3 regions of the Leucothrix mucor DSM 2157 genome follow, and region 2 is predicted to be linked to each of the others. Evidence: predicted binding sites of a transcription regulator. Region 2 holds the regulator's gene; each other region holds the start of a gene.
What was found. Region 2 encodes HrcA, which represses chaperone genes, less so after heat shock. Its sites were predicted from a motif close to TTAGCACTCNNNNNNNNNGAGTGCTAA; they were not measured.
Positions count from the first base shown of each region.

Region 1: rpoH (RNA polymerase sigma factor RpoH) is a predicted target of HrcA. The motif match lies at 2,103-2,129, and genes of this name have one in related genera.
Region 3: LEUMU_RS0113465 (co-chaperone GroES) is a predicted target of HrcA. The motif match lies at 5,316-5,342, and genes of this name have one in related genera.

Region 1 covers NZ_ATTE01000001.1:527,751-538,038, forward strand. The annotation lists gene LEUMU_RS0102305 (dynamin family protein) at 1-745, shown strand, start outside; gene hemL (glutamate-1-semialdehyde 2,1-aminomutase) at 756-2,036, shown strand; gene rpoH (RNA polymerase sigma factor RpoH) at 2,158-3,030, shown strand; gene LEUMU_RS0102325 (exodeoxyribonuclease VII small subunit) at 3,327-3,551, shown strand; gene LEUMU_RS0102330 (polyprenyl synthetase family protein) at 3,544-4,431, shown strand; gene dxs (1-deoxy-D-xylulose-5-phosphate synthase) at 4,439-6,316, shown strand; gene lpxC (UDP-3-O-acyl-N-acetylglucosamine deacetylase) at 6,456-7,367, shown strand; gene LEUMU_RS0102345 (DciA family protein) at 7,372-7,785, opposite strand; gene LEUMU_RS24295 (M23 family metallopeptidase) at 7,887-8,738, shown strand; gene secA (preprotein translocase subunit SecA) at 9,009-10,288, shown strand, end outside.
Region 2 covers NZ_ATTE01000001.1:3,075,580-3,085,867, reverse strand. The annotation lists gene recN (DNA repair protein RecN) at 1-1,391, opposite strand, end outside; gene LEUMU_RS0113945 (NAD(+) kinase) at 1,479-2,351, opposite strand; gene hrcA (heat-inducible transcriptional repressor HrcA) at 2,494-3,555, shown strand; gene LEUMU_RS0113935 (iron ABC transporter ATP-binding protein) at 3,557-4,309, opposite strand; gene LEUMU_RS0113930 (iron chelate uptake ABC transporter family permease subunit) at 4,306-5,277, opposite strand; gene LEUMU_RS0113925 (ABC transporter permease) at 5,279-6,256, opposite strand; gene LEUMU_RS0113920 (siderophore ABC transporter substrate-binding protein) at 6,272-7,120, opposite strand; gene LEUMU_RS26110 (DUF2218 domain-containing protein) at 7,393-7,680, shown strand; gene LEUMU_RS0113910 (AraC family transcriptional regulator) at 7,703-8,704, opposite strand; gene LEUMU_RS0113905 (TonB-dependent receptor domain-containing protein) at 8,850-10,288, shown strand, end outside.
Region 3 covers NZ_ATTE01000001.1:2,976,321-2,986,608, reverse strand. The annotation lists gene LEUMU_RS0113485 (protein-disulfide reductase DsbD) at 1-1,784, opposite strand, end outside; gene LEUMU_RS0113480 (H-NS histone family protein) at 2,068-2,385, opposite strand; gene LEUMU_RS26060 (sensor domain-containing protein) at 2,707-4,680, shown strand; gene LEUMU_RS0113470 (FxsA family protein) at 4,778-5,260, shown strand; gene LEUMU_RS0113465 (co-chaperone GroES) at 5,393-5,683, shown strand; gene groL (chaperonin GroEL) at 5,765-7,417, shown strand; gene rpsT (30S ribosomal protein S20) at 7,620-7,880, shown strand; gene LEUMU_RS28100 (zinc-binding metallopeptidase family protein) at 8,013-9,047, shown strand; gene LEUMU_RS0113445 (SdrD B-like domain-containing protein) at 9,165-10,288, shown strand, end outside.

The DNA.
Region 1 (10,288 bases), 2.5 Mb from region 2:
GAATCAGGTCGATACCTCTGCCAAAGAAGACAACTTAGAAGCGATTGTAGCCTCATGGCACAAAGCCTTGGTTCAATGTGGTTTAAGCACTGGTCGTTTTTATGTGATGTTTAATACGGACATTGCGGTTCCGGTTGAAGATGAAGGTGTATGGAAGCGTTACCTGTCGAAGCGTGAAGTAGATTACGCTGAAATCACGCAGCGCATGGAAGCCATCAATGTTGAACGTGTGTACCGGATTATCGGTAACCTAGAGTCATTATCTAACCAAGTCGAGCAACAAGCGGTGCCGCAATTACAGGTAGCTCGTGCCCGCTGGCGCAAGCGTGTGCTGTTGCTGGATGCTGTGGTAATGGGTGCCTTTGCTTTAGGTATCGGTGCAATTGCTTGGACAACTGGCTGGCTGCCTCAGTGGTTGAGTAACCCAATGTTATTGGTTTCTGACTGGTTTAGCCTTGGTTTGCTGGCTGCATTTGTTGCGCTGCTTGTGTTTATCCATTTTGGTTTACGTCGCTGGGCGGCTAAAGGCATCGCTAAGAGCTTGAGTCAGGAAGAAACCTATGGTGACTTGTCGAATGCATTTATGAAAAGTACGCGTGCTATGACCAGTATATTCCGGACAAACCCTGTGGGTTGGAGTGGTCGTGTGAGTGGCAAGCTGTCGGGTATTCGCAACGATGTTGATCAGTTTGTTCAGCGTTTAAATGATAATTTCAGTAGCCCTTCGGGCAAGAATAAGAGCTAAGGGTAGAGTTATGAGTCAGTCAGAAACATTATTTGATCGTGCGCTGAAAGTTATTCCCGGCGGTGTGAATTCTCCGGTACGAGCGTTTAAAGGAGTGGGTGGAACGCCGCTGTTTATTGCTCGTGCAGAACAAGCGTATTTGTTTGATGCTGATGGTAAGCGCTACATTGATTACGTGGGCTCTTGGGGACCAATGATTGCGGGTCATTCAAACCCTGAGATCATTGCAGCAGTACAAGAAGCGATTGGTCGCGGGCTAAGCTACGGCGCGCCAACGGCAATTGAAGTGGATATGGCCGAGCGCATTGGCGAAATCATGCCATCCATCGAAATGGTTAGAATGGTGAACTCAGGTACTGAGGCCACTATGTCAGCGATTCGCTTGGCGCGTGGCTATACTGGTCGCGATAATATCGTCAAGTTTGAGGGTGGTTATCACGGGCATGGCGATTCACTATTGGTTAAAGCAGGTTCTGGCGCACTGACTTTTGGTGAGCCAAACTCTCCGGGTGTACCGGCGGATCTGGCTAAGCACACGCTAACACTGGATTACAATAATTCCGATCAGGTACGTGAGTTGTTTGCTGCGCAAGGTGATTCCATTGCCTGCATTATCGTAGAGCCAGTGTCTGGCAATATGAACTGCATACCGCCAGTACCGGGCTTCTTGGAAACCCTACGTGAAGTTTGTGATGAGCACGGCGCATTGCTGATTTTTGATGAAGTCATGACTGGCTTCCGTGTGGCATTTGGCGGTGCTCAGGAGGTTTACAACATCAAACCAGATCTGACGACACTGGGGAAAATCATCGGCGGTGGAATGCCGGTCGGTGCGTTTGGTGGTCGTCTTGATGTAATGGAGCGATTGGCGCCCACGGGTCCAATTTATCAAGCGGGTACTCTCTCAGGCAACCCAATTGCGATGACAGCTGGCTTAAAAACCTTAGAAATTATCAGTCGTGATGGCTTCTATGAGGATCTGGAACGCAAATCTGCACGTATGGTAGAAGGTATGCTTGAGGTTGCTAAGGCGAATGACATCGCATTGTCAAGTAATCGAGTGGGTGCGATGTTTGGTTTGTTCTTCACTGAGGAGCCAAAAGTGACCAATTATCAGCAGGTCACTGCTTGTAATATTGATCGCTTTAATCGCTTCTTCCATGGCATGTTAGATCACGGTGTGAACTTGGCACCCTCTGCTTATGAAGCAGGGTTTGTCTCAGCAGCACACACTGATCAAGACATTGATGAGACACTCGAGGCAGCGAACAAAGTGTTTGCTAGCTTATGAGGAAGGTTACCGTTTAGCCATAAAACTAGTCAATAACTTGACTTTAAATGGGAACTATCCTAAAAATTAGCACTCTCAGTATTTGAGTGCTAATAACGCACGATTTTTGGAGATTATACATATGGCAAAGTCACTGGCATTAAGTCACACCGGAATATCTGTTTCAGCAGGTAGTTTGGAGAGCTATGTCCAGTCGGTACATGAGTTGCCGGTTCTGAGCGTAGAAGAAGAAAAGGGATATGCTGTTCGCCTAGTTGAACAGGGAGATCTTGAAGCTGCGCGCAAGCTGGTCATGCACAATCTTCGATTTGTAATTAAGGTTGCTCGTGGCTATAGCGGTTATGGTTTACCGCTTGCGGATCTAATTCAGGAAGGAAATGTCGGCTTGATGAAAGCAGTCAAACGTTTCGATCCTGATGTAAATGTCCGTTTAGTGTCATTCGCAGTTCACTGGATTCGAGCTGAAATCCATGAATTCATTTTGCGTAACTGGAAAGTCGTTAAAGTGGCGACCACCAAAGCGCAGCGTAAATTATTCTTTAACCTTCGCAGCAGCAAAAAGCGTCTGGGATGGTTGAATTCGGCTGAAGTCAATGACATCGCAACAGACTTGGGTGTGACGAGTAAAGACGTCATGGAAATGGAAAAACGCATGAGTGGTCAGGACATCTCATTTGATTTGTCACCTGGTCAGGAAGATGACGATAACGCTTATACGCCAAGTCAATATTTGCTGTCGACTGAGTCTCAAGACCCTGCAGAAATGCTGGAAGCCCAAGATTGGGAAGAACATACGCAAAATCGTTTTAACACAGCATTGGCTGAGTTGGATGATCGGAGTAAAGATATTCTGAGTAGCCGTTGGTTGGGAGAAACTAAATCAACCTTGCAGGACTTGGCTGATAAGTATGGTGTATCTGCTGAGCGGATTCGTCAGCTTGAATTTGCTGCGATTAATAAATTGAAGTCTGGAGTTCAGGTTGCTGCGATGTAAATGCAGTCAATGAACAACAAAAAAGGCCGCACTGAGTGCGGCCTTTTTTGTTTGGTATTATTGGTCAGGCTAATTAGCCGAATAACACAACCGAGAAAAAGCTCAGCCATGAAACTGCAATTAACAGAACGACTAGTAGCATTGGTAGGCCGAAATCGAAATCAAACATGGAGAGTCTCCCAGAAAATATAGGTGTAATGTTAGTGTATTGCCTGATCAAGTTCAAGTTGGATCATCAGGTTTTCAAATACAGTAACTACTTGCATTTCAAGTTCTGAAAGATCAATATCGTCGACATGAGCAAAAGAGCAAAGAAAACCAGCTATGAGGCCTCCGTGGCTGAACTAGAAGCGGTCGTCGCCCGGATGGAGCAGGGGGATATGCCACTTGAGGACGCGCTTCAGGCGTTTGAAGAGGGCGTGCGCCTGAGTCGGGAGTGTCAGCAATTGTTAAAAGCCGCAGAGCAGCGGGTCACTCTGTTGACCGCCGACGGTGAGGAAGATTTTTTAGCGGATGACTAGTGTACAATTGTCAGAGTCCTACCGATTACGGTTGGAGCAGTTACTGGCGGATGCTTTATCGATAGAGGATGTTTCACCCTCGCGTTTGCATGAAGCAATGCGCTATTCGGCGCTAGCCGGAGGTAAACGTATTCGGCCAACCTTGGTGTATGCTAGTGGTGAAGCCTTGGGTGTTCCCATTGCCGCATTAGATCGGATTGCCGTGGCGGTAGAATGTATTCATGCTTATTCTTTGGTTCATGATGACCTGCCGGCAATGGATGATGATGACCTGCGCCGTGGAATTCCGACCGCCCATAAGGCCTTTGATGAAGCCACCGCGATTTTATCGGGTGATGCGCTACAAGCTTTTGCTTTTGAATGGCTGAGTGAGCCTATCGAGGGCATTAGTGCACAAAGCCAACTACGCTTAATTCAGGGTTTATCGGCAGCTGCAGGCTCTCGTGGTATGGTAGGTGGGCAAGCCATTGACTTGGCAAGTGTTGGCCAACAGCTGACTGAAAAGCAGTTGGAAGTCATGCATGCTCATAAGACGGGAGCTTTGATAGACGCCTGTATATTGCTGCCAAGTTATTGCAGTGAGTTGGTCACGGAGCAACAGCGAGACTCACTGACTCGGTACGCAACCGCCATTGGTTTGGCGTTTCAGGTTCAGGACGACATCTTGGATGTGGAAAGCGATACCGCGACGCTAGGTAAGCAGCAAGGAGCGGATATTGCGGCGAATAAGCCGACCTATCCTTCAATTTTAGGAATGGATGGGGCAAAACAAAAGTTGCGGGAATTACACCAGGAAGCGTTTAACGCACTGGATATGTTTGGTTCCGAAGCAGATTTACTGCGCGACATTGCCCGATTCATCGTACAACGTATTAAGTAATTAGCCTATGTTCGATCAGATCATCAATCCCAGTGACTTACGTAAACTGGATAAAGAACAACTGCCTCAGTTGTGTGACGAACTGCGCGAGTTTCTGCTGCAATCAGTAGCAGGTTCTGGTGGTCATTTTTCAGCGGGATTGGGTACGGTTGAACTGACCGTTGCATTACACTATGTGTTCAATACACCGGAAGATCGCCTAGTCTGGGATGTTGGGCATCAGGCCTATCCACACAAAGCACTGACCGGACGTCGTGATCGGCTATCCAGCATCCGCAAGCAAGGTGGCTTGTCCGGATTTCCAAAACGTTCAGAAAGTGAATACGACACCTTTGGTGTTGGGCATTCCAGTACGTCAATTAGTGCAGCTTTGGGCATGGCACTTGCCGCCAAGCAGCAAGGCATTGACCGACAGACGATTGCCGTCATCGGTGATGGGGCATTAACTGCCGGCATGGCTTACGAGGCACTCAATCATGCGGGTGATTTAGATGCGCGCATGTTGGTGGTTCTCAATGACAATGATATGTCGATCTCGCCAAATGTTGGTGGCTTAAGTAAGTACTTGGCTCGTTTGTTGTCAGGCGGCCTATATTCCAGTATTCGAGAGCAAGGGAAGAAGATTCTTTCCGGCACACCAAGCATGAAGAAGTTGGCGCGTCGTGCCGAAGAGCATACCAAAGGCATGTTAATGCCAGGCACTATGTTTGAAGAAATGGGCTTTGTGTATTACGGGCCGGTCGATGGCCATGATGTGCTTGAGCTGGTTTTGATGTTCGAGAATATCCGCGATATTGATGAGCCACGCTTTATTCATGTGGTTACCAAAAAAGGTAAGGGCTACGAGCCCGCTGAAAATGATCCCTGTACTTATCATGGCGTGTCAGCTTTCGACTTAAATACTGGCTTGGTTAAAAGCGCCAAACCTTCCACGCCTACTTATACGCAGGTGTTTGGCCGCTGGTTATGTGACATCGCCGAAAAGGATGATCGGGTTGTCGGAATAACGCCAGCAATGCGCGAAGGTTCTGGCTTGGTTGAGTTCTCAGAACGCTTCCCTGATCGCTATTTTGATGTGGCAATTGCTGAGCAGCATGCGGTGACGCTAGCCGCAGGTATGGCATGCGATGGTACTAAGCCGATTGTTGCGATTTACTCTACCTTTTTGCAGCGCGCTTATGATCAGTTGATTCATGATGTGGCGATTCAGAATTTACCTGTTGTGTTTGCCATTGATCGCGCTGGTTTAGTTGGGGCGGATGGTGCAACCCATGCCGGTAATTACGACCTGTCATACTTGCGATGCATTCCAAATATGATCGTTATGGCTCCGGTCGATGAAAACGAATGTCGCCAGATGCTGTATACCGCTTACCTTGAAAATGGCCCAACCGCTGTGCGTTACCCCCGAGGCAAAGGCGCTGGCGTGGAGCCATCTGCCGAAATGATTGCTTTGCCAATTGGAAAAGCACAATCGCTGCGTCAAGGAAGCCGAATTGCAATCATGCTGTTTGGATCATTACTAACAATGGCGACCGATGCCGCTGATAAATTAGATGCCACACTCATTAATATGCGCTTCGTGAAACCGATGGATGAAGCCATGATCCAGGAGATGGCAAGCACACATGACTTGATTGTAACGTTAGAAGACAATGCAATTCAGGGTGGTGCCGGCAGTGGATTGTCAGAAGTGCTGTCTCGCTTGTGTCTTTCAGTTCCTGTTTTTCATCTTGGAATCCCCGATGTTTATGTTGAGCATGCAGAACGAGAAGCACAGTTGGCTGAAATAGGACTTTCTGCAGAAAGTATTGTAGAGCAAATTTGTGAATTTGCAGACGGCCGGTTTGCACCTCAACCATTTGCCAAAGTCGCTACTTTATAGACAAGACATTGATTTTACTGCATGATAATCCGCACTCGGTGCCCAGATTCAGCGTGGGTTAGGAATTTCTTCAATAAACTGGTCCAAATTGATATCAACCATACTAATAACAAAGGTTTGATACTGGGGGCAAAAAATTATGCTGGTACAAAGAACATTAGAGCGTACTGTTAGCACGGTAGGCATAGGATTACACTCGGGACAAAAAGTCGGTTTGACTTTGCGTCCGGCCGCACCAAATACAGGTATTGTATTTAGACGCGTAGACTTGGATGAGCCAGTTGATATTGTTAGCACACCGGAAGCGGTTGGTGAAACAGTATTGAGTACAACACTGGTGCAGGATGGCGTTAAAGTCGCGACCATTGAGCACTTAATGTCGGCTCTGGCTGGTTTAGGAATTGATAACGTTTATATCGACCTGACCGCATCCGAAGTTCCAATCATGGACGGTAGCGCCGCTCCATTTATCTATTTGATTCAGTCAGCGGGGATAGAGTCTCAGCGCGCACCAAAGCAATTTGTGCGAATCAAGCAGCCAGTTCGTTTTGAGAATAACGCTGGTTGGGCTGAGTTAACTCCTTACGATGGATTTAAAGTCTCTTTTGAAATCGACTTTAATCATCCGGCGGTAAAGTCTACACAACAAACGCTGGCACTCGATTTATCCAAGTCTTCCTATAGCCGTGAAATCAGCCGCGCGAGAACCTTTGGCTTTATGCGTGATGTTGAAATGCTGCGCTCTAAGAACATGGGCTTGGGGGGCAGTCTTGGAAATGCGGTCGTATTAGACGAATATCGAGTGCTAAATAAAGACGGCTTGCGCTACCAAGATGAGTTTGTGAAACACAAAATGTTAGATGCTATTGGTGACTTGTATACTTTAGGTCATAGCATTATTGGTGCTTATCACGGCTATAAATCAGGTCACGCAATCAACAATCTATTATTGCATGCGTTAATTGCTCAACCAGATGCTTGGGAGCTGACAACGCTTGAAGCTGAGGAAGAATCCTCGGTGAGTTATGCCGGTGAATTAGGCTACGCTTAATTGACTAACGGGCTTGTGGCGTTGCAATGCGCTGCAAGCTTGCCTTAAGATCTTCATCATCCAACCCCTCCGCCATGCTCATCAGTATGGACGACACTTCCTTAGATAACTCCTTACGCGGCTTTGGCACAACCACTGGCGTCATTTGCGGGGGCACTAGCTTAATCTTTACTTCCTTAAACTGGCTCAAAAACGTGTGATTGATGTGCTTCAACACTTCTTTTTGTTGATAACGCAGTTGATTGGCGAGAATAGAGCTTTCAACCACTACAGTCACAATTTGCTGACGCGCCACCACATATAACTTGAACTGTTTCGGATCAATTCTCAAATATTGCTGCACGCACTGTGACAGCCGATCAAAGTTTTTGATGCTTTCGTATAGGTAGGTGTTTGGGAGGTGGTTAGCTTGCTTCATGCTAACGAGTGTAACCGATTTCGGGTTGGTAGCGCTATGTGCTGTAGTCAGGGTTTAAGGTGATATTTCAATTTCATAATTCCAAAAGTAAGCGTCTGGTTATGCTCGACGTTAACGTGTGGTGGCACTTTTTATTGCCAGTCTGCTGTATGGCGCTGTTGATTGTTACTTTGTCCGTCGTTATGGAAAATAGCTCACTGACATCGAATGATCGCTTCGCGCAAAGCGTATCCAAAGGTGGTGCTAGCTCTGACTTATCAAAGGTACGGAAAAGATTGGCCTACCTTGAGGGCGAGACTGCGCGACTGGAAGCGTTTGCTGAGCGCATGATTCAGTTGGCGAAACTGGATAAAACAGTCTTTTCATTTAACAAGCCACCGGCTAGAGGTGGTTTAGCGCTAAGCGCGGGTAGTGGCCGAAATCCGATTTCGGAGTTGTCCGACCTGAATCAAGAGGTTCAGGCGTTGGAAGTTCACCTGCTGCATCAAAGTCATCAATTGGAGCGCATGCAGTTAGTGCTTAAATCCAGAGTGCTCAATGAGTCCGGTCACTTTGCACAATGGCCCGTTCAAAAAGGTTATGTATCCTCACGGTTTGGGCGGCGCAAAGACCCGTTTAGTGGGCTTAGCCGATATCACGGCGGCCTAGACATTGCTGCACCGAAAGGCACGCCTGTCATGAGTATTGCAGCCGGTAAAGTGGTATTTAGTGGGCGAAAAGGTGGCTACGGGCGAGTGGTTGAATTGGAGCATGCTGATGGCGTCATGAGTCGCTATGCACATTTGAATGCTTCAGACGTTAAGCTTGGTCAGCAAGTGGCTCGTGGCGATATCATTGCCAAAGTGGGAAGTACCGGCCGCTCTACCGGGCCTCACTTGCACCTTGAAGTGATCAAAGATAATCGCCGGATTAATCCGGAGCTTTTTCTGACCGGTCGGTCATTCCTGTATTAATTAAAAACAATAAACGTCTACAGGTTGCGTTAAGCGTGAATTTATCCGACGAACTGTACTATAATCTGCGGGGATTATTCAGTGCGGGTAGCTGGGGCCAGGGCGCACAACAAATATTAGCAGCCTTGCATTCCATAGGGATGACCCCACATCTACTTACTTAAAGCACTATTCATTATTAAGTTGTTCATATCCTGGGCATGAACGTCTTTAGCTCGCTTGCGTGCAGGAACAGATAATACCGGTATCACCGGGGAGAAAATAAATATCATGATAGGATCAGTTGCCAGAAAGCTCTTCGGTAGTCGCAACGATAGATTGGTCAAGGGTTACGCCAAGCTCGTTAGTCAGGTAAATGCGCTCGAGGAGCGTTTCAGCAAGCTGAGCGATGCAGAATTACAAAATAAGACGGTTGAGTTTCGTGAGCGCCTAGCTAAAGGCGACGCACTGGATTCATTGATTCCGGAAGCGTTTGCCACAGTGCGTGAAGCGGGTAAGCGCGTAATGGGTATGCGCCATTACGATGTACAGCTAATCGGAGGTATGGTGCTGAATGATGGCCGTATCGCGGAAATGCGCACGGGTGAAGGTAAAACACTGGTAGCAACACTAACGGTTTACCTGAATGCCTTACCAGGTGAGGGTGTTCACGTTATTACTGTGAATGACTACCTAGCGAGTCGTGATGCTGAGTGGATGTCGAAACTATATGGTTTCTTAGGCATGACCACCGGTATTATTGTTAGCGGTTTGGATCAGTCTGAGCGCCAAGCGGCTTATGCTTGTGATATCACTTACGGTACTAATAACGAGTTCGGCTTCGATTATTTACGCGACAATATGGCGTTCAATAAAGAAGAGCGCGTTCAACGTCCGCTAAGCTATGCGGTAGTGGATGAGGTTGACTCAATCCTTATCGATGAAGCGCGTACTCCACTGATCATTTCCGGACCCTCCAGTGAGTCGGCGAACCTTTACGGTGCCATTGATAAAGTTGTTCCTAATCTAGTGCCACAGGCTCCGGATGATGAAGAAGGACCTGGTGATTACTTAGTTGATGAGAAGTCGAAGCAAGTATTCCTGACGGATGCGGGTAATGAGCGTGCTGAAGAGCTATTACGTGAAGCAGGCGTTTTGCCAGAAGATGAAGGTCTGTTCGACAGCGCTAGCATCTCGGTACTACACCATCTGAATGCGGGTTTGCGTGCACATACGCTGTTCCAGTTAAACGTTGACTACATTATCAGCAATGGCGAAATCGTTATTGTCGATGAGTTCACTGGCCGTACCATGCCGGGGCGTCGTTGGTCAGAAGGTCTGCATCAAGCAATCGAAGCGAAAGAAGGCGTTGAGATCAAGCCTGAAAACCAGACGATGGCATCGATTACTTTCCAGAATTACTTCCGTTTGTACAAGAAGCTGTCAGGTATGACCGGTACAGCGGACACAGAAGCCTTCGAATTACAACAGATTTACGGCCTTGAAGTGGTAGTTATTCCAACCAACAAGCCAACAGCTCGTAAAGATGAAAACGATCTGGTCTACATGTC
Region 2 (10,288 bases):
GTATCAACCTCATCAAAAATCAATGCGGGCAATGTCACTTTTTGTGCGGCAATCATTTGAATAGCCAGCGAAATTCGTGAGAGCTCACCACCTGAAGCCACTTTAATCAGTGCTTTCAGTGGTTGTCCGGGATTGGCGCTGACCTGAAACTCAATATCATCCAAGCCATGTGTAGTGAATTTACTTTCTGCATCATAATCGCAGCGAATTTCAAATACGCCACCGCCCATCCCTAGTTGTTGCATGGCTGTAGAAACGCCTTGTCCTAGTTGCTTTGCTGCTTTTTGGCGCGCTTTATGAAGTTTTTCAGCCGTCTCTAAATATTGTTCACGTGCCTTATCTAATTTAGCCTGCAAAGCATCCAAGTCATAATCGCCGCCATCCAATTCAGCAAGTCGCGTGCTCAGACTATTAAATTTCTCAGGTAACTCTTCTGGTGTGACATTGTGCTTACGCGCCATTTGCAGCAAATCAGAAATGCGCTTTTCAACCCAATCCAAGCGCTGTGGGTCAAGCTCTAAACTGTCCTGATAATTACGTAATAAACCCGTCGCTTCTTCAATTTGAATACGGGCTTCGGTCAGTAATGCCAGCGGTTCTGTGAGCGCGCTATCCAATCGCTCCTGATCAGATAGGTCGGTAATTAGATGACTAAGAATAGAGTAAACCGAGTTCTCATCGGCATCATAAAGCTGCTCAATACCACCGGCTGCGGTTTGCAATAACTCGCCAGCATTCGAGAGGCGTGAGTGCTCTTCATCCAATTGAGCATACTCACCTTCAACCAACTCCAGCGTTTCCAGCTCTTGGGTTTGAAAGCTGAGCAAATCAATTTGTGCTTGATGGTCGCTGCTCTGATCGGTCAGCTGTCTTAGTTTGTCATTCAGCTGTTTCCACTCGCTGTAATGTTTATCCAGCGTTTGCAGTTGCTTGGCATGGCTGCCGTAATCATCCAGCAACTGCCGCTGCATTTCTTTTTTCATCAGCGACTGATGTTCATGCTGGCCGTGGATATCCACCACTTGCTCGCCAAGTTGACGCAGCATGGTGAGGTTGGTTGGCGTGCCGTTTATCCAGGCGCGAGATTTGCCACTACTGGTAATTACCCGCCGTAAAATACACTGTTCATCCTGATCCAAATCCTGATCTTTTAGCCACTGCATAGCCGATGGGGTATCAGAGACATCAATGCTCAGGGTGATTTCAGTTTTCTCTGCACCATGGCGTACCACGCCGCTATCCGCGCGGTCGCCCAATACCAGTCCAATAGCATCAATCAGAATTGATTTACCAGCGCCAGTTTCGCCGGTTAGCGCGGTCATGCCGGGCTCCAGCTCTAGGTCCAGCGTTTCGATAATGGCAAAGTCGCGCAGAAAAATATGGCTTAACATAAATAGGGTGCAGGGAGTAAATGAGGGCTCATTGTGCCAGCGAATCGAGGCTTTGCCTAGCAAAGCCAGATAAGGCGAATGGGCAAATTAGGGAGGGGTGGTGCTCCAGCCGAGTTTAGTCCGTAGAATCTGATAATAATCATAATTCTCAGGATGAATCAGGCGCAGTTTATGAGGATGCTGGCGAATAACAATCCGGTCTCCGGCCAATAAATCCAGATTAGACTGACCATCAAAAGAGATACGTGAATCCACATTGCGAGACTCACACAACAGAATTTCAATCACACTATCAGAGTGAACAACAATTGGGCGATGACTGAGTGTGTGCGGGCAAATTGGCACAAGCACAACGGCGTTTAACCCAGGATGCAGAATAGGGCCACCGGCTGATAATGAGTAAGCCGTGGAGCCCGTTGGCGTGGAAATCACCATGCCATCGGCACGTTGAGTATTCACAAAGTGGCCATCGATTTGGGTATCAAACTCGATCATTCGCACATCATTGCGTACATGCAGTGCCACATCGTTCAGTGCATTACGGCTGCCGAGCAGGGTGTCGCCGCGGTAGACTTCGGTTTGCAATAATGTGCGCGGCTCAACCGTGTAATGACCTTCCAGCATGGCATGCAGTTGCTCGTCTAATTTCTCCGGTGAGATATCAACCAGAAACCCTAGGCGGCCAAGATTAATGCCGATAATAGGAATATCTTCAGTGGCTAGTAAGCGCCCAACTTGCAGCAATGTTCCGTCACCACCGACCACAATTGCCATATCAATCTGGCTAGCCAACTCTTGGTCAGTAAAAGAGGGTGAAGTACCTACAAAACTCGCTACGGTGTGGGTCGTCAGTACAGTGAAGTCTTGTGTAGTCAGGAAGGTGTGAAGTTGAACCAGAGTGTCGGCTATTCGGGGGTCTTCCTGTTTGGAGAATAGGCCGATTCGGTTAAAGGAGCGCATACGATTTTCCAGCTCTGATCAGGTTCATTAGAGTGGCAAACCTTGCTGCTAAATGCAAGAGGGCTAATTCTATATTGCAAGCATTCCAATTCGTCCCCATATAACAGTAATATATGTATAACTAACAGAATCCGAAACCTTAATGGCAACGAATAAAAGCAAACTGAATGAACGGGCGCTACAGCTGCTTAAAGTGTTGATTGAGGCCTATATTATCGACGGCGAGCCTATTGGATCTTCGACACTGGCCAAGCGTAGCGGTCTGAAAATAAGCCCGGCCACGGTGCGTAATGTCATGGCCAATTTGGAAGATCTTGGCTACATTCATGCGCCACATACTTCTGCAGGTCGTGTTCCAACCGCGCAGGGCTATCGTTTATTTGTCGATTCATTAGTCAATATTCAAACGCTTGATGAGCAGGATCTACAAGCCTTTCAAGGGCGTTTTAGCGATACGCACTCCCAAAGTCAGTTAATTAAAACAGCGTCCAGTTTGCTCTCCAATGTGACTCAGCTGGCTGGTGTGGTGACCTTCCCGCAAGCCAAAGCGCTTGAGTTGCGGCATATCGAATTTCTGTATTTATCTAAAGACCAAGTGCTGGTGGTCTTGGTGATGAGCGACAACGAAATACAAAATCGCATTATTCATACCGATCGCGAATATCAGCCCGGCGAATTGCAGCAGGTGGGTAATTATCTGAATCAGCATTTAAATGGTTTGGACTTACAAGCGGCTCGCCAGCACTTAATCGAAGCGATGAAAAACGATCGTGAAGCCTTGAATTTGATGATGCAATCAGCGATTGAATTAGGTGAAAAAGCCTTTGAAGCGGTGCCGGATGGCAGTGTAGAAGACGAAGGTTGCTTGATTGTCGGCAAAACCAAGCTGATGGATTACGAAGATCTGTCAGATATCGGCACCTTGCGTCAAATCTTTAATGCCTTTAATGAAAAGCGTGAAGTGCTCACTTTGCTAGATAGCTGTATTCAAGCGAATGGTGTGCAGATATTTATCGGGCGTGAATCCGGTCGTGCGGTGTTTAATGATTGTAGTCTGGTGACTGCGCCTTACAGTATCGATGATAAGCATATCGGAGTGCTGGGCGTGATTGGCCCTAAGCGCATGCAATACGAGCGTATTATTCCGGTGGTTGATATTACCTCGCGTTTATTAACCGCAGCGCTTCGGTCAAAAATGGCGTGAGCTAGTAAGTTAACGCCATGGGTCGCCCTTGAACATCTACAATATTGATCTGAGTTTCATAAAGATCGGAAAGCAGGGTAGAGTCAAAAATGTCAGCGGTACTACCTGCTGCAAATACCGTTCCTTGTTTCATGGCGATAATATGATCGGCGTAGCGGGCGGCATAGTTCAAATCATGCAATACCAATACAAAAGTCCGGCTTTGATTGTCAGGTTCCTGAATTAGGTGCATTAAGCGGCGAGCGTGGCTTAAATCCAGATTATTTAATGGCTCATCGAGCAATACGGTCTTTGCATCCTGAGCAAAATTCATGGCCAATAAAGCCCTTTGTCTCTGGCCTCCGGATAGCGTATCGAGAAACCGTCCGGCTAATGTATCAAGGTCAAAGGCCGCTAACGCTTTATCGACCAGAATATCGTCCTTTTCTGTATGCCGACCTTTGTTATGCGGGTATCGCCCAAACGCAATTAATTCCCGCACTTGTAAGCGTGAGCCGATGACACTTTCCTGCCGTAAAATTGACATGTCACGCGCAAGCTCTCTGTCTTCATACTCTGTGATCGGGCGATCGTCTAGCAATACCGTTCCCGAATCTGCTTTTTGCAGGCGTGAAATGGTGTGAAGCAGGGTTGATTTACCCGCGCCATTTGGGCCAATGAGTGCTGTTATTTGCTGCTTAGGTATTTCAATCGATACTTTGTTTAGAATGGTGCTGCCACCGAGCTTGAGCTCCAGATCTACCGTCTTAATCACCGTTGACGCCTCAGAATAAGATAAATAAAAACCAGTCCGCCAATTAGCTCAATTACGATACTAATGGTCACTTGTAAATTGAGTAAGCGCTCTAGCAATAGCTGGCCGCCAACCACTACCAGCACACCGAATACAATGCTAAGCGGTAATAAGTTGGCATGGCTCTGGTTAGGCGTAAGCCGGTAGACCAAACTACTAATGAGTAAGCCCAGAAACACAACAGGGCCAACCAGCGCAGTTGCCGTGGCTACAAGTAGGGCGATTAGGGTGAGCACCTGAAATGCACAGTTGCGATGATTAACGCCCAAGCCGATCGAAATATCTCGTCCTAATGCCATCACATCCAGTTTGCGATGAATGCTGGCAATGAGGAGTAGTGCTAGCAGCACAATGGCTGCCGCGTAGACCAACAGCGATTCATCGATATTGCTAAAGCGGGCATAGCTGGCACTTTGTACTACTGCGTAATCATTGGGCGACATGACGCGTCCCATAAAGCCAGACAGCGACCTGAATAAAATACCAAAGATAATGCCGGTTAAAATCATGCGGGAGAAGTCCGCTTGCAGGCGCGTCAGCAGGGTACTGAACAACGCAACCGATAGCAGAGTCATCAAGATCAATTCACCGAAAAACTTCCAGTAGGTGGGTAGCGATACATAATCCAGCGCACTAAACAAGAACACAACGCTGGTTTGCAGCAAGACATAGAGCGAGTCGAAGCCCATGAGTGACGGGGTGAGTATGCGATTACTACTGAGTGTCTGGAATAATATGGTGGATACGCCAATCGCTGCGGCAGTAATGACTAGCCCAATTAACGTTGGCAGCCGAAATGTGATAATAAACTGCTTATTGCCCTCAGCGCCCTGAAACAGGTAAATCAGGCAAACAAGGACTGAGATAAGCGTCAGCCAAACAACCGTGTAGGATTTGGAGTGGCGAGCCCGTGTGTATTGCTCACTCATGCTAGGCTCTCTGCGCTGACGGGCTGCTATAGAGCAGCCACAAGGTAATAAACGCGCCGACGACTCCAAATATTGACCCGACGGGGATTTCATAAGGATAGATCACCAAACGGCCCACCACATCACATAGCAGCGTTAGCATGGCTCCAAGATAAGCCACCATCGGTAATGATTTACGTAAATTATCTCCTCGCCAGCGGCTGACAATATTGGGCACAATCAGGCCTATAAATGGAATGATGCCAACCGTTACAACGGTGACTGCTGTCACTACCGAGACCACCAATAAGCCCAACCCGAGTACCGTGTTGTAATTCAAGCCGAGGTTGCGTGCCTGATCTTTGCCTAAGCTGGCGATGGTAAACTGGTCGGCCAGATAATAAGAAAAGATAGCCAGCGCGCCAGCAATCCATAAAAAGTCATAGCGTCCACGAATGATTCCTGAAAATTCACCCGTTAGCCAAATGTCGACTAATTGCAATAAGTCGGCCTGCCAGGCGAGCCACATTGCAATAGCACCAATCACACCGCCGTAGATAATGCCTACCAATGGAACGAGGTAGGTGTCACGTACCGGAAGCTTACGCACCAATAACAGAAACAACCCGGTTCCCAGTAAAGCAGCGAGGCTCGATAAACCCATCTTCATCATGATTGAGCTGCTGGGCAGCCACAAGGTGACCAGTACAATACCTAAAATAGCGGACTGACCACTGCCCGCAGTGGTTGGCTCTACAAAGCGGTTTTGCACCAGCACTTGCATAACCTGACCAGCAATGGCCAGCGAGGTACCCGTGAGTAGCACTGCAAGGGTGCGAGGCAAGCGGCTGGCCGCCATCAGCCATAAGGATTCAGGGTTGCTCAATAAGCTGGCTGGGCTAAGCTCAATCGCGCCAATAAACAGGCTGATGACAGTGCAAGACAGCAGCGCAAGGCCTGCAATAGGCCAGTACGCAGTGGACTTTAAGGAGGCTGACATTGGAGTTCCTATCGCTTACTGAGCAGCGTTAAATGCCTTACTTAACAATGCCAGAGTCCGTAACTGGGACTGAATGCCGCCACTGGCAATGTAGATATCAGCGCTATTCAGATAAACCAGCTGATTATTTTTCCATGCTTTGGTTTGATGAATAATTTCATTGTCCAATGTTTGAGTCGGGCTTTCATCTTTAGCACCGATCGCCGAGCTGCGGTCAATTACTAGTATCCAGTCCGGATCGACTTTGAGTACAAATTCAAAGGAAACGGCATCACCATGGTTCGCAATGCTGATGTCGCTGGTTGCGGCTTTCAGATCTAGGGCAGAGTAGATCCATCCAAACCGTGAGCCTGTGCCGAAGGCTGAGACTTTGGGGCCATTGGTCATTAATATCAGCCCATTGCCTTTTCCTTTGGCGGCAGCTTTTGCTTGTGCCAGCGCGTCATCCAATTCGCTCACTAGTTCCTTTGCTTTATCTTGCTTGCCAAACAACTCTCCGTAAGTATTGATTCGTTGACGGGATTGCTCCATTAGAGCGTCACCGGTGATGGTCATATCAACGGCTGGTGCGACTTTGGACACTTTATCTAAGGTTGTTGAAGAGCGACCACCAACAATAATCAGGTCTGGCTTCATCATGGACAGGGCCTTGTAATCCGGCTCAAATAAGCTTCCGGTCACCTTTGCCGATTGGCTCACTTCATCTAGGTAATCAACAAAGACTTCATCAACCGTGCCGTTAACCGTGATGCCCAGCGCGTTTAGGGTGTCGACTGCAGGGATATCAAACACGGCAATGGTTTCTGGTTTGGCATCGACAGTTGCAGGGCCGCGAGCGGTTTCAATCGTTATTGTTTCAGCCATTACGGGACTACAGAGCAATAGCATAGCGAGTGTACTTGCCTTCAGGGAGCGTTGAAGTGTCATAAATCGGTTCCAATAATGCGGGGAAATTAAAACGTAATCTGGGTCGGGAAAAGCTTCATTTGAATCAAAAGATTGACATAGTGTAGACTGTTGTCGCTAATAAAAACAAGAGTAATTCGCATTAGCATTTGTTAAATAAAATATCGAAATTGAGCTAGACGCATTATTCGCACTGGTGGAAACAATTGAGAATGGAGGTCACTAAGACTATGGAATACCGATCAAAAACGCAGGTTTATGCTGAAAAATCACAGCGCTATATCAACTCATTAGGCAAGCATTTTGCGCGCAAAGTCCCTGTTGATTTTGATGAAGACAAGGTGCAGGTACGCTTTGAAATGGGGCTTTGCCAAATGTCAGCTGCTGGCTCTGAAATGAATTTTGAATGCAGTGCAAAGAGTGTAGAGGCGCTGGAAGTCGTCAAGTCGGTGGTGGGCCTGCACATTATTAAGTTTGGTGAGCTGATGAAAACCGAAGTGGTCTGGAGTGATGAGTAACTCGTTATGTCGGTCGCTAGCGCTAACCCTCCGGCGCATAGGTTTTCTTATAGCGTGAGGGTGAGATGGAATATTGTTTGGTGAATGCGGAAATAAAATTTGATGGGTGCTGATAGCCAGACAGATACGCCACTTCACCAATACTTAAGCCATCATAAATCAGTGCTTTTTTAGCTTTCTCCAAGCGCTCGCGGCGAGTGTATTCAATTACTGTCATGCCCGCGCTTGCTTTAAATCGACGCTGTAAGGTGCTGATGCTTAAGTTTAATTGATCAGCAATGGCCTGAAGTGAGGTTGCTTGACCGGCTGGCTCTTGGGCAATGATTTTGCTGATTTGCCAACCAAGGTCATGGCCGTTAGCTAAACTTGATGCTTCTTTGTTTGAGGGTGGCGCGACCTCGGGTAGTTGACTTAAGCACAGGGACAACAGTTGTACCGCCTTAGACTCGACGATCAAGTGATAGCCTGAGTGTTGTTGCTTCTCGGCTTGGATTAGCTCGGAGGCAACCGCCAGAATATCCGGTGAGGTTTGTAAACGATTGAGCTGCGCGTGGCTGTTAAATAGTTGATTAAGCTGTGCGACTTGGGAAGGCGTGCAGCAACGCTTTTTTAGCCAAGATAGCTCGACAAAGATATTCAGCTTTTTAATGGTCATGCCTTGCTGAAAGTGGCGCGTTAGTATTTCTGGCTGCGTTAAGACAAACAGAGAGCATTCAAAGTCAGGGTGATTCATCCCCAGCGTGTATTGCTGGTCTGCCAATGCAAATTGGATTTCACCCTCAAACATCAGGTTAATGCTTAGGCCAGCGGGTAGCTCATTGGCAATCGACGCGGTATTGAGCTCGGTCAGTTCGCCATAGTGGATGGCTAAACCCTCGTGGGTATTTTGATAAGCAAAGTGACCTTGGATCAGGGGGTGAGGCCCATTGCTTAAGTGCTTGCCTGAGCGTTGTTGGCCAAAGTCAGCATGAATTCGTCGCAGGCTTTCTAAGTCAGTCGGTGGGGCTGTTTTAAATTTAGTCATCTTTAAGGTAACCGGAAAAATATAGCGATTTCACACAATCATTTGACGATTCTGCATAGGCTTTATGAGCATTTTGCTGCTGCGACTCCTCTATCATAAATAATAATGATAATCACTTGCAAGTAGAGTTCCGATGGAGAGATGTATGAGTGTCGATAGAAAACGTGTGTTACTCAACGTAACCTTGATAGTAAGCAGCGTGTCAACGGTGGTAGCGGTCAGTGCTGAAGAGCCAGTGACCACCTTAGGTGCGGTTGAGGTCTGGGGGACTGAAATTAAATCCTCATCAGTGAAATTGGATGATGAAACGATTGCCGTAAAGCAGGCTGAGCATATTAGTGATTTATTGCGGCCAATTCCCGGAGTTGACGTTGGCGGCGCTCATTCCTTAAATCAGCGTATTACGATTCGCAGTATGGATGACAAGGATTTGCGCATTAGCATTGATGGCGCCAACCAAAATACTTATATGTATCACCATATGGGCAACTTGCAGATCAACGCTGATATTCTGGAAGAGGTCGATGTAAAGGTCGGAACGAACTCGGTGGTCGATGGCGGCTTAGGCGGTGGCGTTAGTTTTAAAACAAAACAGGCCAAGCAGCTATTAACGGGCGACAAGCGCTTTGGCGGTAATGTAAAGCTATCCGGTGGCGATAATTCTGGCGAGAATGCCTCGCTAACGCTTTATGGCCAGTTAACGGATTCTCTGGATGTGTTGATGTATCACAATCAGGTGAAGCGGGATAACTACGAAGTCGGCGGTGGCGAGATTAAAGATTTCGATGGCAATACGGTTGAGGGTACTAACGGAGAAGTGAGCGGCTTAAAAGGTGACCTCAGCGATACCTTACTCAAGTTTGGCTACGATGTGGGCGATAACCACCGTTTTGAGCTCGGCTATGAAAGTTATAAGGATGAAGGGGATTACACCTATCGTCCGGATATGGGCGTGGCGACTGATTTGGCGATTACCAATAGCTTAGGCGTCCCGCTATTGTGGCCAACAGAGTTCACGCGTGACACGCTGACATTTAATTACGAAGGTATTTTGTCTGACAATGCGACTTTAAAAGCAACCGCGTTCAGAAACGAGAGCAAGTTAAAACGTGATGAAACCGGCTGGGCAAGCAATGAGGCTTTTGCAAGCTCTGCAGGTATCGTAACTGGAGAGGCTATCAACACGGGTCTTAACTTATCGGGCGATGTGGAGCTGGGTAAACACACCCTGACTTATGGCACCGAGGTTGTTAATTACGATACGGATTTCGATGCAGCATACACCTCAGGTGCTTCAGAGCAATCAAGCGAGAGTGCAACCAATACGGCCTTATTCCTTCAGGACCGTTATCAATTCACCGACAAGTTAGCGATTACGCCAGGCATTCGCTACAACCACTATAAAATTGACTCCAGCGTGACTGACAATACGTTTAGTAAAACCACGGGCGCCTTGGCGTTGGAGTATCAGGCAACGGATAGTCTGCAGCTCAAGTTAGGTCAAACCCAGCTGTTTAAAGGCCCTGAAATTGGCGAAGTCTTTACCGGAGCGGGTCTTTATGAAACTGAAAATCAGAATATTCA
Region 3 (10,288 bases), 99 kb from region 2:
TTAACGGTATCCATCCATGCGCCAGCTCTGGGTAGAACGCTACCTGCCGTGATACCTATTAATAAGAGTGGGACGCCCATTCCCATGCCCAGCATAAACAATGAGACTCCGCCTAAAACGAGATCTTTAGTATTGGCGATGTAAGTCAGCGCTGCAATTAATGGGGCAGTGACGCAAGGGCCAACGATTAGCGCAGATAGCACGCCCATAATGCCCGCGCCAACTAGGCTGCCACCACGTTGGCCGTTGCTGATTGAATTTAGTCGGTTTTGAATGGCGCTTGGCATTTGCAATTCGTAGAAGCCAAACATGGAGAATGACAACGCGACAAACAGCAGGGCAAAAATGCTAATAACCCAAGGGTTTTGCAAGGCAATTTGTAGATTAGCACCTGTGTATCCGGCAATAACGCCAGCCAGGGCATAGGTTAATGCCATCGGTACTACATAGGCTAATGACAGTAAGAAAGATTTGCCGCGTGATGGCGTTCCGCTTTGGCCGGTGATAATACCAGACAAGATTGGAATCATTGGGAACACACAGGGAGTGAATGTTAAAAGCAGTCCTGCAACGAAGAAAGCGCCGATGATGGTAAATATACCTTTATTCTTTAATATATCATTTAGCGTGCTTTGCTCTGACTCAGGTGGTGTCGAAACTGCAGTAGTTGCAGTAGTTGCAGTAGTTGCAGTAGTTGCAGTAGTTGCAGTAGTTGCAGTAGTTGCAGTAGTTGCAGTAGTTGCAGTAGTTGCAGTAGTTAATGAAGTGCTTTCGCTTTGAGGTGCTTCTTTTGTTATCTCTGCATCAGGAGCTGAATCTGCAACTGGATTAAATGATGATAAATCGACAATCTCAGTTTTGAATTGAGGTGGATAACAGATGCCTGCGACTTTAGAGCAGCCTTGGTATTCCGTTTTAATGGTTAGTTTATTGCTAATGCCGTTTACAGGGACTTTTATTTCAACATCTTCTTCGTATGTAACAACATAGCCAAAGTAGGGGTCGTCATAGCCATGACCTTCAGGTAAGTCTGGTTCGCTGAGAGTGACGCCACTTGGTGCATCGACGATCGAAAACTTCATTTTATTTTGATATAGGTAATGACCCGGAGTTACATTCCAGCGTGCGGTCAGCGTTTGGCCATCCAGGGCTGCAATATCAAATCGAAAAGCTTCGTCGGGAGGTAATAATTCGTCAGCGGTATTGGCACTGCCTCCGGTAATATCAGCAATACCTGTTATGCCACTAATTGAGCTAATGCCGGTTGGCTCAGCTTGATCTGCTAAAAAGAATGGCTTATCCGGAGTGTTGGTTATTCCTGAGATAGAAGCAATCGCATCGACCGTAACTTCTTTTTCCGGAAGTTTAATTTCTATGGTTTGTTTTTGAGGTGGGTAACAAATACCAAGGTCAGCGCAACCTTGTGATTTATTAAGTAACTTTAATATTTGTGCGTCAGGATTTTGGCGGTCCAGCAGAAGATTAAAGCTTACTTGTCCACGATAAATTTCAACATCGCCGAAAGTTGGATCTTTTTTTTGCTTGCCGGCAGGTTTGTTGTAGTCGTTAACGGTTACCGATTCGGTCTCGCTAACGAAGTCGACCTTGTCTCGATAAAGATAGTAACCTTCAGTGATATCCCAAGTCGCGCGAATGGTGTTTTCGTCTATAACTTCGGTAGAGAGCTTGAAGGCTTCACTAGGGCGTAACGGTTCGACTGTGGCAGCCGCCGCAAAGCTGGGAGACATAAGTACGAAGAGTACCGCGAGTATTGCTTTTATCATGTCTTACAAATCCTGTAGGGATACAGTCCATTGTTTTCGATTATTGGTGGATGAGTCAGTTATTTATCCGCGTTGCTATCCTTTACGATAAGCGCTACGGCTTGGATGCCTGACGTGTTAAAAATCCACACTTTGTTATATTTTAGACAGTGATTATAGTGAAACCCCGTCGCGCTGGCTACAGCGGTTTGTAGTCAGCGCCGCATTTGCTGGCAACGTGTTCATTGCCAGCAAGTCTTTGCTTGAAGCTATTTTGAGCGGTGTTGTCTTGCTGGTAGATTACTTAGATAGCAAGATCTTCCAGTGTTTTACCTGTTTCTAACGCATCGAGAACCCAGTGTGGCTTTCTTCCGCGGCCAGTCCATGTTTGCTCTGCATTTTCTGGGTTAGCATATTTAGGCGCCGCTTTTTTAGTGCTTGGCTTGCTAGTAGTCGCCATTACTTCATCAAGGCTAAAGCCGGACTCTTCTGCTAATTGCTCGATCTTGCGAATTAAATCACGCTTTGCAACTTTCTCACGCTTTTTAATTTCAACTGGGATCTCTTTCAGCATTTGAACGAGTTGTGAGTGACTTAATGTAGAGTAATCAATAGTGCTCATATTTAATTTAATACTTGAATGGTTGGTAAATAGAGTCTTAATTTATAAATACATGCTAATTAAAGTCAAGTGACTTATTTGAAATGGGTCTATTATTATTGTTTTGGCTAAATAGCCCTGTCAGTTTGTACTGTTCTTATTATTTGCTATAGTAATTGAATTAATTCTGTCTAATCACCTTGAGGATAAGTTTGATATTGAAGTTTGTTTGCAGAAGAGGGTTGTCGCTGGCAGCTCGTCGGAATCCTTGAGAAAAACGTAGTAAAATTCCACTTAAATCGGTAGGGTTGGAGTAACTAAAAAAATAAGAAAAACATAGTTATGAAACTCCGAAATGTCCAATCTGAGCAAAATAATGTCATGCCTGTTATGACGCTGGTTCTTCTAGTAGTACTTAGTGTGCTGCTTTCAGGCTGGCAATTGTTAGATATAAATAGGATATCCGGAGTTCAGGTTTACTTACCCATGGTGCAATCAGCGCTATTGTTGATCGCAGTCACTCTCGGCATTGCATTTTACAAAATCAAATCTGACTCCATGCGCAGTCAGGATATTATGGGGCTCACCCATGAGGCCTCCCGATTATCCTTTAAGAATACCGAAGCCGTTTTAGGCGCTGCTGTCGGTGGCGTTATTCGTATTAATAAACAGCTTGAAGTCGAATATCTGAATGAAATGGCGATGTCGCTGACCGGTTGGCAGCTTGCCGATGCGCAAGGTTGCTCTATCGAAGACGTTGTTAATGTGCAAGGAGGGAAGGGTGCTGCAACCTTAAAACAAATTGTTATGGAGCAGTTCTCGAAGCGCGATAGCGTATTTGACCTTCATGACATCAAGCTGATGAGTAAGCGCTCAGAGGTCAAGTACGTAAAGATTAAAACGGCTCCCATCCAAAATGAAGAAGGCGATATCGATTATGTGGCACTGATTATTCAAGATGTGACTGATGATCGTGCCGCGATGGAAGAGCTTTATAATCAGGCATCTCGTGATTCAATGACTGGGCTATATAACCGAAAGAGTTTTCAGGAGTTTCTAGAGAAGGCGCTGGTTGATGGTGAAGAGAATAAAAACGTCAATGTGCTTTGTTATATGGACCTAGATCACTTCAAAACAGTGAATGATGTTTGCGGTCATGCTGCGGGTGATGAATTATTGAAACAGGTCGCGGATCTGTTTGCTAAGCGCGTACGAAGTACTGACCGCCTGGCAAGAACCGGTGGTGATGAGTTTGCAATACTGCTGACAAATTGTGGAATTAATCGGGCCAAAATAATTTTGGGTCGAATTTTGCAGGATATTCAAAACTATCGATTCACTTGGCACCAGAATACCTTTCAAGTGGGCGTGAGTTTGGGTGCTGTGGAATTTGATTTTGGTTCCCGTATTACTGATATGGGTAGTTTAATGCTAAGCGCTGATGAAGCTTGTTACATGGCTAAGAAAAGCGGCCGTAATCAACTTTACGTAAAAGATCCTGAAGATGAGTCATCTAAAAATGATAAGCAGGATAGTGGGGAGAATTGGGAGGCCGTGCTTAAAGGTGCGCTCAATCACGATAACTTCCTGTTATACGTCCAGCCAATTGTGCCACTACAAATAGAATCGGATGCTGAGAGTCTAGAGTGTCAGTATGAAGTATTAATTAGGCTATCCCATCAGGGCGAAATATTGGCGCCTGGTAGCTTTATGCCTGCAGCACAGCGCCTGAGTTTAATGGCAAGCTTAGATCGCTGGGTAGTCAATAAGACAATTAATAGCATTGCCGCAGGTAAGTTCGTACAAAACAGTGCATTTAAGCAGGTGTTTACCATTAACCTATCGGCCGAGAGTGTTAACGACGATAGCTTTGTAGGATTTGTTTCTGCGGTACTGGAAGATCGAGGCGTTCCAGCATCGATGTTGTGTTTTGAGATTTCAGAATCAATCGTACTGGCTAACTTTATGCGTGCTCAAGCCTTGTTAAGTGAACTGGCGGCTATTGGTGCTTCTGGCTCGCTAGATGATTTTGGTAGTGGGATCTCATCATTAAGTTACTTGCGTGATTTGCCAGTTAGTTACCTTAAAATAGACGGCAGCTTTATTCGCAGCATGAGTAAAAATCGTGTGGATGCTGCCATGGTCGATGCAATCAACAAAGTAGGGCAGGTAATGGAGTTAAGCATTATTGCCGAGTCTGTTGAAAATGATATTACCCGCCAATTATTGAAGCGAATGGGCGTAGATTATGCTCAAGGGTATCACTGTGGCAAGCCAATTGCTTTTGAAGAAGTTTATCTTGCTGAAGCCAGTTGAGCGCTCAGTTCTGCAATAGAATTTACCCATGAGCCTTGAAATCAGTAACTATGGAATCATTATAAAGATTCATAATTACTGATTTTAGGGCACTGCCGTGCGCACATTTCCGATATTTGCTTTTTTCTTTCTGGTTGTTCCGATCATTGAAATCTACCTGTTAATACAGGTTGGCTCGCTGATTGGTGCCATACCGACCATTCTTCTAGTCATTGCGACTGCAGTGATTGGTGCCTACTTGCTACGTCAGCAGGGGCTTTCAACTCTTTCCCGATTTCAATCTAATCTAGCCGCGGGTGTTATGCCTGCAAAAGAAATGCTGGAAGGCATTATCTTGTTGGTTGGTGGAGTGATGTTGATGACGCCTGGTTTTGTTACCGACACCATGGGCTTTCTGTGCCTGCTTCCGTTCTCTCGTCGCTTCCTTGTTGAGCAAATGATAAAGCGCTCCGTGATCAGTGGGGCTGCAGTAATGGGTGGAAGTTTTAATGCTTCTGGCCAGCAAACAGGTCCGACGGATGGTGATGTGTATGAAGGTGAATACAGTCGTAAATCTGATGCACGCATCGATCGAGATTAAATTTTAATTTTTTTTAGTTGGGTTCTCTTGAAGAAGCTCAAGTGCGTCCCTATTATTAGCAGTCACAAGCATGGAGTGCTAAAAGCATTTCGTTTGTCTTAAATCTATAACCCTAATTGATGGAGTGAAAACATGAATATTCGTCCTTTGCATGATCGCGTTGTGATACGTCGCATGGAAGAAGAACGTACTAGTGCCGGCGGTATCATCATCCCTGATAGTGCAACAGAGAAGCCAAACCGTGGCGAAGTTATTGCAGCGGGTAACGGCAAAATCACTGATTCTGGCGACGTGCGCGCTATGGATGTAAAAGTGGGCGATAAGGTGTTATTCGGTCAGTATGCTGGCACAACTATCAAAGTTGACGGCGAAGAGTTACTGATGATGAAAGAAGATGACATCCTGGCTGTAATCGAAGCATAAATAAATTTATTGGACCGTTGCTCGTTGAGCCTGCTCAGTTAGCGACGATTTAGCATTAAAGTTTTTTAGAGGTAAGCAAGAATGAGTGCAAAAGAAGTCTGTTTTGGTGATGACGCACGTTCACGTATGGTGAATGGTGTCAATATTTTGGCAAACGCGGTAAAAGTTACACTGGGTCCTAAAGGCCGTAACGTTGTTTTGGATAAAGCTTTCGGCGCGCCGACTGTGACTAAAGACGGTGTTTCTGTTGCTAAAGAAATCGAGCTGGAAGATAAGTTCGAGAACATGGGCGCACAGATGGTGAAGGAAGTTTCTTCACAAACCTCTGATATCGCTGGTGACGGTACTACTACTGCGACTGTATTGGCTCAAGCTATCGTTCGCGAAGGCATGAAGGCTGTTGCAGCTGGCATGAACCCAATGGATCTGAAGCGCGGTATCGACAAAGCGGTTACTGTTGCGGTTGAGTCTCTGAAGTCACAGTCAAAGCCTTGTACAGATTCTGCTTCAATCGCACAGGTTGGTACAATCTCTGCGAACTCCGATGAAACTATCGGTGGCATCATTGCAGAAGCAATGGACAAAGTAGGTAAAGAAGGCGTCATCACTGTTGAAGAAGGTACTTCTTTACAGGATGAGCTGGGTGTCGTTGAAGGTATGCAGTTTGACCGTGGTTACCTGTCTCCTTACTTCATCAACAATCAGCAAAGCATGTCTTGCGAGCAAGAAGCGCCTTACATCCTGCTGCACGATAAGAAGATCTCTAACATCCGTGATTTGCTGCCAACACTGGAAGCGGTTGCTAAAGCAAGCCGTCCTTTGTTGATCATTGCTGAAGATATCGAAGGCGAAGCGTTGGCAACTCTGGTTGTTAACAACATGCGCGGTATCGTTAAAGTCACTGCAGTTAAAGCACCTGGCTTCGGCGATCGTCGTAAGGCAATGCTGGAAGATATCGCAGTACTGACTGGCGGTAAGGTTATCTCTGAAGAAGTTGGTCTGAGCCTTGACGCAGTAACACTGGAAGATCTTGGTCAAGCTAAGCGTATTGCTGTGACTAAAGATGACACAACCATCATTGATGGTGCTGGCGATGCTGACAGCATCAAAGCGCGTGTTGACCAGATTCGTGCACAAGCTGAAGTATCTACTTCTGACTACGATACTGAAAAGCTGCAAGAGCGTGTTGCTAAGCTGGCCGGAGGTGTTGCGGTAATCAAAGTTGGCGCAGCAACTGAAGTTGAGATGAAAGAGAAGAAAGCACGCGTTGAAGATGCATTGCATGCAACTCGCGCTGCAGTAGAAGAAGGCGTGGTACCTGGTGGTGGAGTTGCGTTGGTTCGTGCAATTCTTGCTTTGGAAGCACTGACTGGCGAAAATCACGATCAAGACATGGGTATCAGCATCCTACGTCGTTCAATGGAAGAGCCACTACGTCAAATCTGCACCAATGCAGGTGACGAAGCTTCTGTTGTGTTGAATGCTGTTAAAGCAGGTGACACTAGCTTCGGTTACAACGCACGTACTTCTGAGTACGGCGATATGATCGAAATGGGAATCCTTGACCCTACTAAAGTTACGCGTGCAGCACTTCAAAATGCAGCATCGGTTGCTGGTCTGATCATCACGACTGAAGCGATGATTGCTGACCTGCCTGCTCCAGCATCTGCTGGCGGCGGAATGCCAGATATGGGTGGCATGGGCGGAATGGGTGGCATGGGCGGCATGATGTAATCATGTAGCTTGTCATTCTGACAGCTAAGGAGGTTATTCTCGGTTGGGAATAGCCTCCAAAGATTCAAAAACACCGGCAATATTTAATATTGTCGGTGTTTTTATTTAGATTCGTAAAAAAGATGAAATTTCATCTTGCCGTTGCTCAATAGAAGCGGCATACTACGCGTCTTATTTTAGGAGCCCGGGTGGGAGAATAGTTTTGCCTAATATCAAATCTGCAAAAAAACGCGTACGCCTTTCAGAAGAGCGTCGTGTACACAAGAAACACTACACAACTACAATGCGTACTCAGATCAAACGAGTTATTGTAGCCATTGAATCTGGTGATAAAGAAGCCGCTACTGCAGCATACACAGCAGCAGTACCAGCTATCGACTCAGGCGTTACCAAAGGCCTGCTTCACAAGAATAAAGCTGCTCGTCATAAGAGTCGTTTGAATTCTCGCATTCGCGCACTATAATTATTTAGTGTGTTGAATTGAAAAAGCCGGCACCTAGCCGGTTTTTTTGTGTCAGAAATTTATGCATAACAGCATCGCCTCAACAAAGTAATAATAACTAGCAGGCGCTAACTCGAGAAAGGTTTGGCATCCATGCTCAATAAGATGATTGCCCGGTTATCAGACTGGTTAATAGCGATTGCCGTCGTGTGCCTGTTGTTGTGGTTTTTCATTACCCAGCCACTGCTGCCGGTTAATGAAATCGAAAAACTGCCGGTTGCCAATCAGCAGAATCTACAAAATCACGTCATTAATTTGCGTCGTATTGTTGCCTCCTCCGAGCAGTCAGGTGAGTCATTAACGCCTGATAATTACATCTATAATTACTTTGCCCGATTAGGAAGCCCACAGCTCCAGCCATTCACGACCATGAGTGGCTATTATAATAATGTCAGTTTAATGCTTGGGCCTAAAACGGCTGAGCGTATTGTCATAGGAGTTCAGTACCTCCCGCCAACGAGTCCTTTACGTGATCAATGGAACCCTAGTGGTGTGGCTGTCATGCTGGAAGCTGCACGGATGCTTTCAGAGCATGCTGACGAGCTTCCTGTACGGGTTCAGTTAATGGCATATGCCTCTGCCGGTATTGCCGCTAATGGCACGTTAGACATGGGAAGTTACCACCATTCCCAAGCACTTAAGAAACGTAACGTGCCAGTGAAGCTGATGATTGCCCTGCAAAGTGTTGGCTATTACCGTGATGAGATTCACTCACAGCGTTACCCTTTTTCATTCATGAAGATGTTGTACCCTGATGTTGGTAATTTCATCAGTCTCACGAGTCGTCTTGAAGACTTCATGGTGACTCGTTCAGTTAAGCAGAGCTTCAGAAGGGTGCCTGACTTGCTAGTGGAGTCTTTAAGTGCGCCTGAAAACTTCCCCATGGTCTCAGGCTCTGATCACGTTAATTTCTGGTTGAATGACTATCCTGCGCTGCAAATTTCCGACCTCTTGTCACTGCGTGCACCAGAGGCGAGTAATGCCGAAACCTTGCCCTTAAACTATGAGCGAATGGCTCAGGTCGTTCAGGCACTTCATCAAACAGTTAAAGATATTTCTGGACATAAATCCGATGATTCAGCCTATATGACACGGCTTATTAGCCGGTTGAGTGACTTTTTCGATTAAGTTTTTATTCAGTAGCTAACCTTTATTGTAGTGCGATTAAGCGTAATTTGACTGTATGCGCTAGCATGTTAATTTTTATGCATGCAATCAACTAAATAATAAAAACAAGAGGTTACTATGCATAAGCGACTGACCAAGCTCTTGGTCTGCATAATGTTGTCTGGATCAGCGAGTATAGGACTAGCCGCAGAGCCAGAAATTGTCTTTGGCCCTTTAGATGGCGGCGTAAACGATGGTACCGAGCCCTTTGGTAGTTCAGTTTATGACGCGTTAGGGGATCCTCTTCCTTGCGCTTCCGCCAGCGATACAGATCTGCTTGGCGCGGATTGCGGTGAAACAAACCGAGTCGTTCGTACTCAGGATTTGGTAACACATAACTGGTCGGTCTCGGTAAATGGCGGCGATGATTCCATTCTCGCAGGTGATCCTGTGCTTACCGATGTCGTTATTGAGCAGACTATTTATCCTTCGGCTGGGCCAGGACCAATTGCAGTTGTTACTTTTGATACGTTGCCCACGGCTTGCCGTGAAGATGCCGGCGGTGGAACCAACCCTCCCTCGTCTATTGTGGCCAATGCAGATGGGAGTTCTACTTTAACGTGTAACTTGGGTGAGTTTATTGAGGGGCAGGGGCGCATCTTTAGTGTGGGTGTTAAGGCTTCGGGGCTCTCGGAAAATGGCTCAAGTTATACTACCACTCAGCGCGTTTACTCATTGGATGAAGATGGGGATGAGAATGCAAAGGTAAACACCTTTGTGGATGATCGCCCGATCATGATCTCGGCAGCACCAGCTTATGATTTGATTCATTCCGTAAGTTCTACTCAGGCAATGCTGAACTCCTCTGTTGGTAAGCGTGATCTAGGTACAGGGAATGGCCCAGAACTTGGGTTTTACGGGTATATGCAGATCCGCATGGCCGCAGGTCGTCGCACAGGTATCGAAGCAATAGAGCAAGAAATCGTTTTTAAAGACGTGTTTAAAGCAACTACAGGCTCTTCTGCAGGTCCTGACTATGATTTAGAATTTTACGTCACGCAATGTACTTCCAATCCATCCGGCTGGGGGACAGAGACTTGGGGGAGCATGAGTATTCGTACTGATCGCCCAGACTCTGAACATGTTTTGGATTCCGGAACTTGTACATACGAACGTGATGATGCGGACCCAACCTCCAAATCATTTACAGTAACAATCGATGATGTTGACTTGTCGGGTACTCACTACCCCTCCAGAACAGT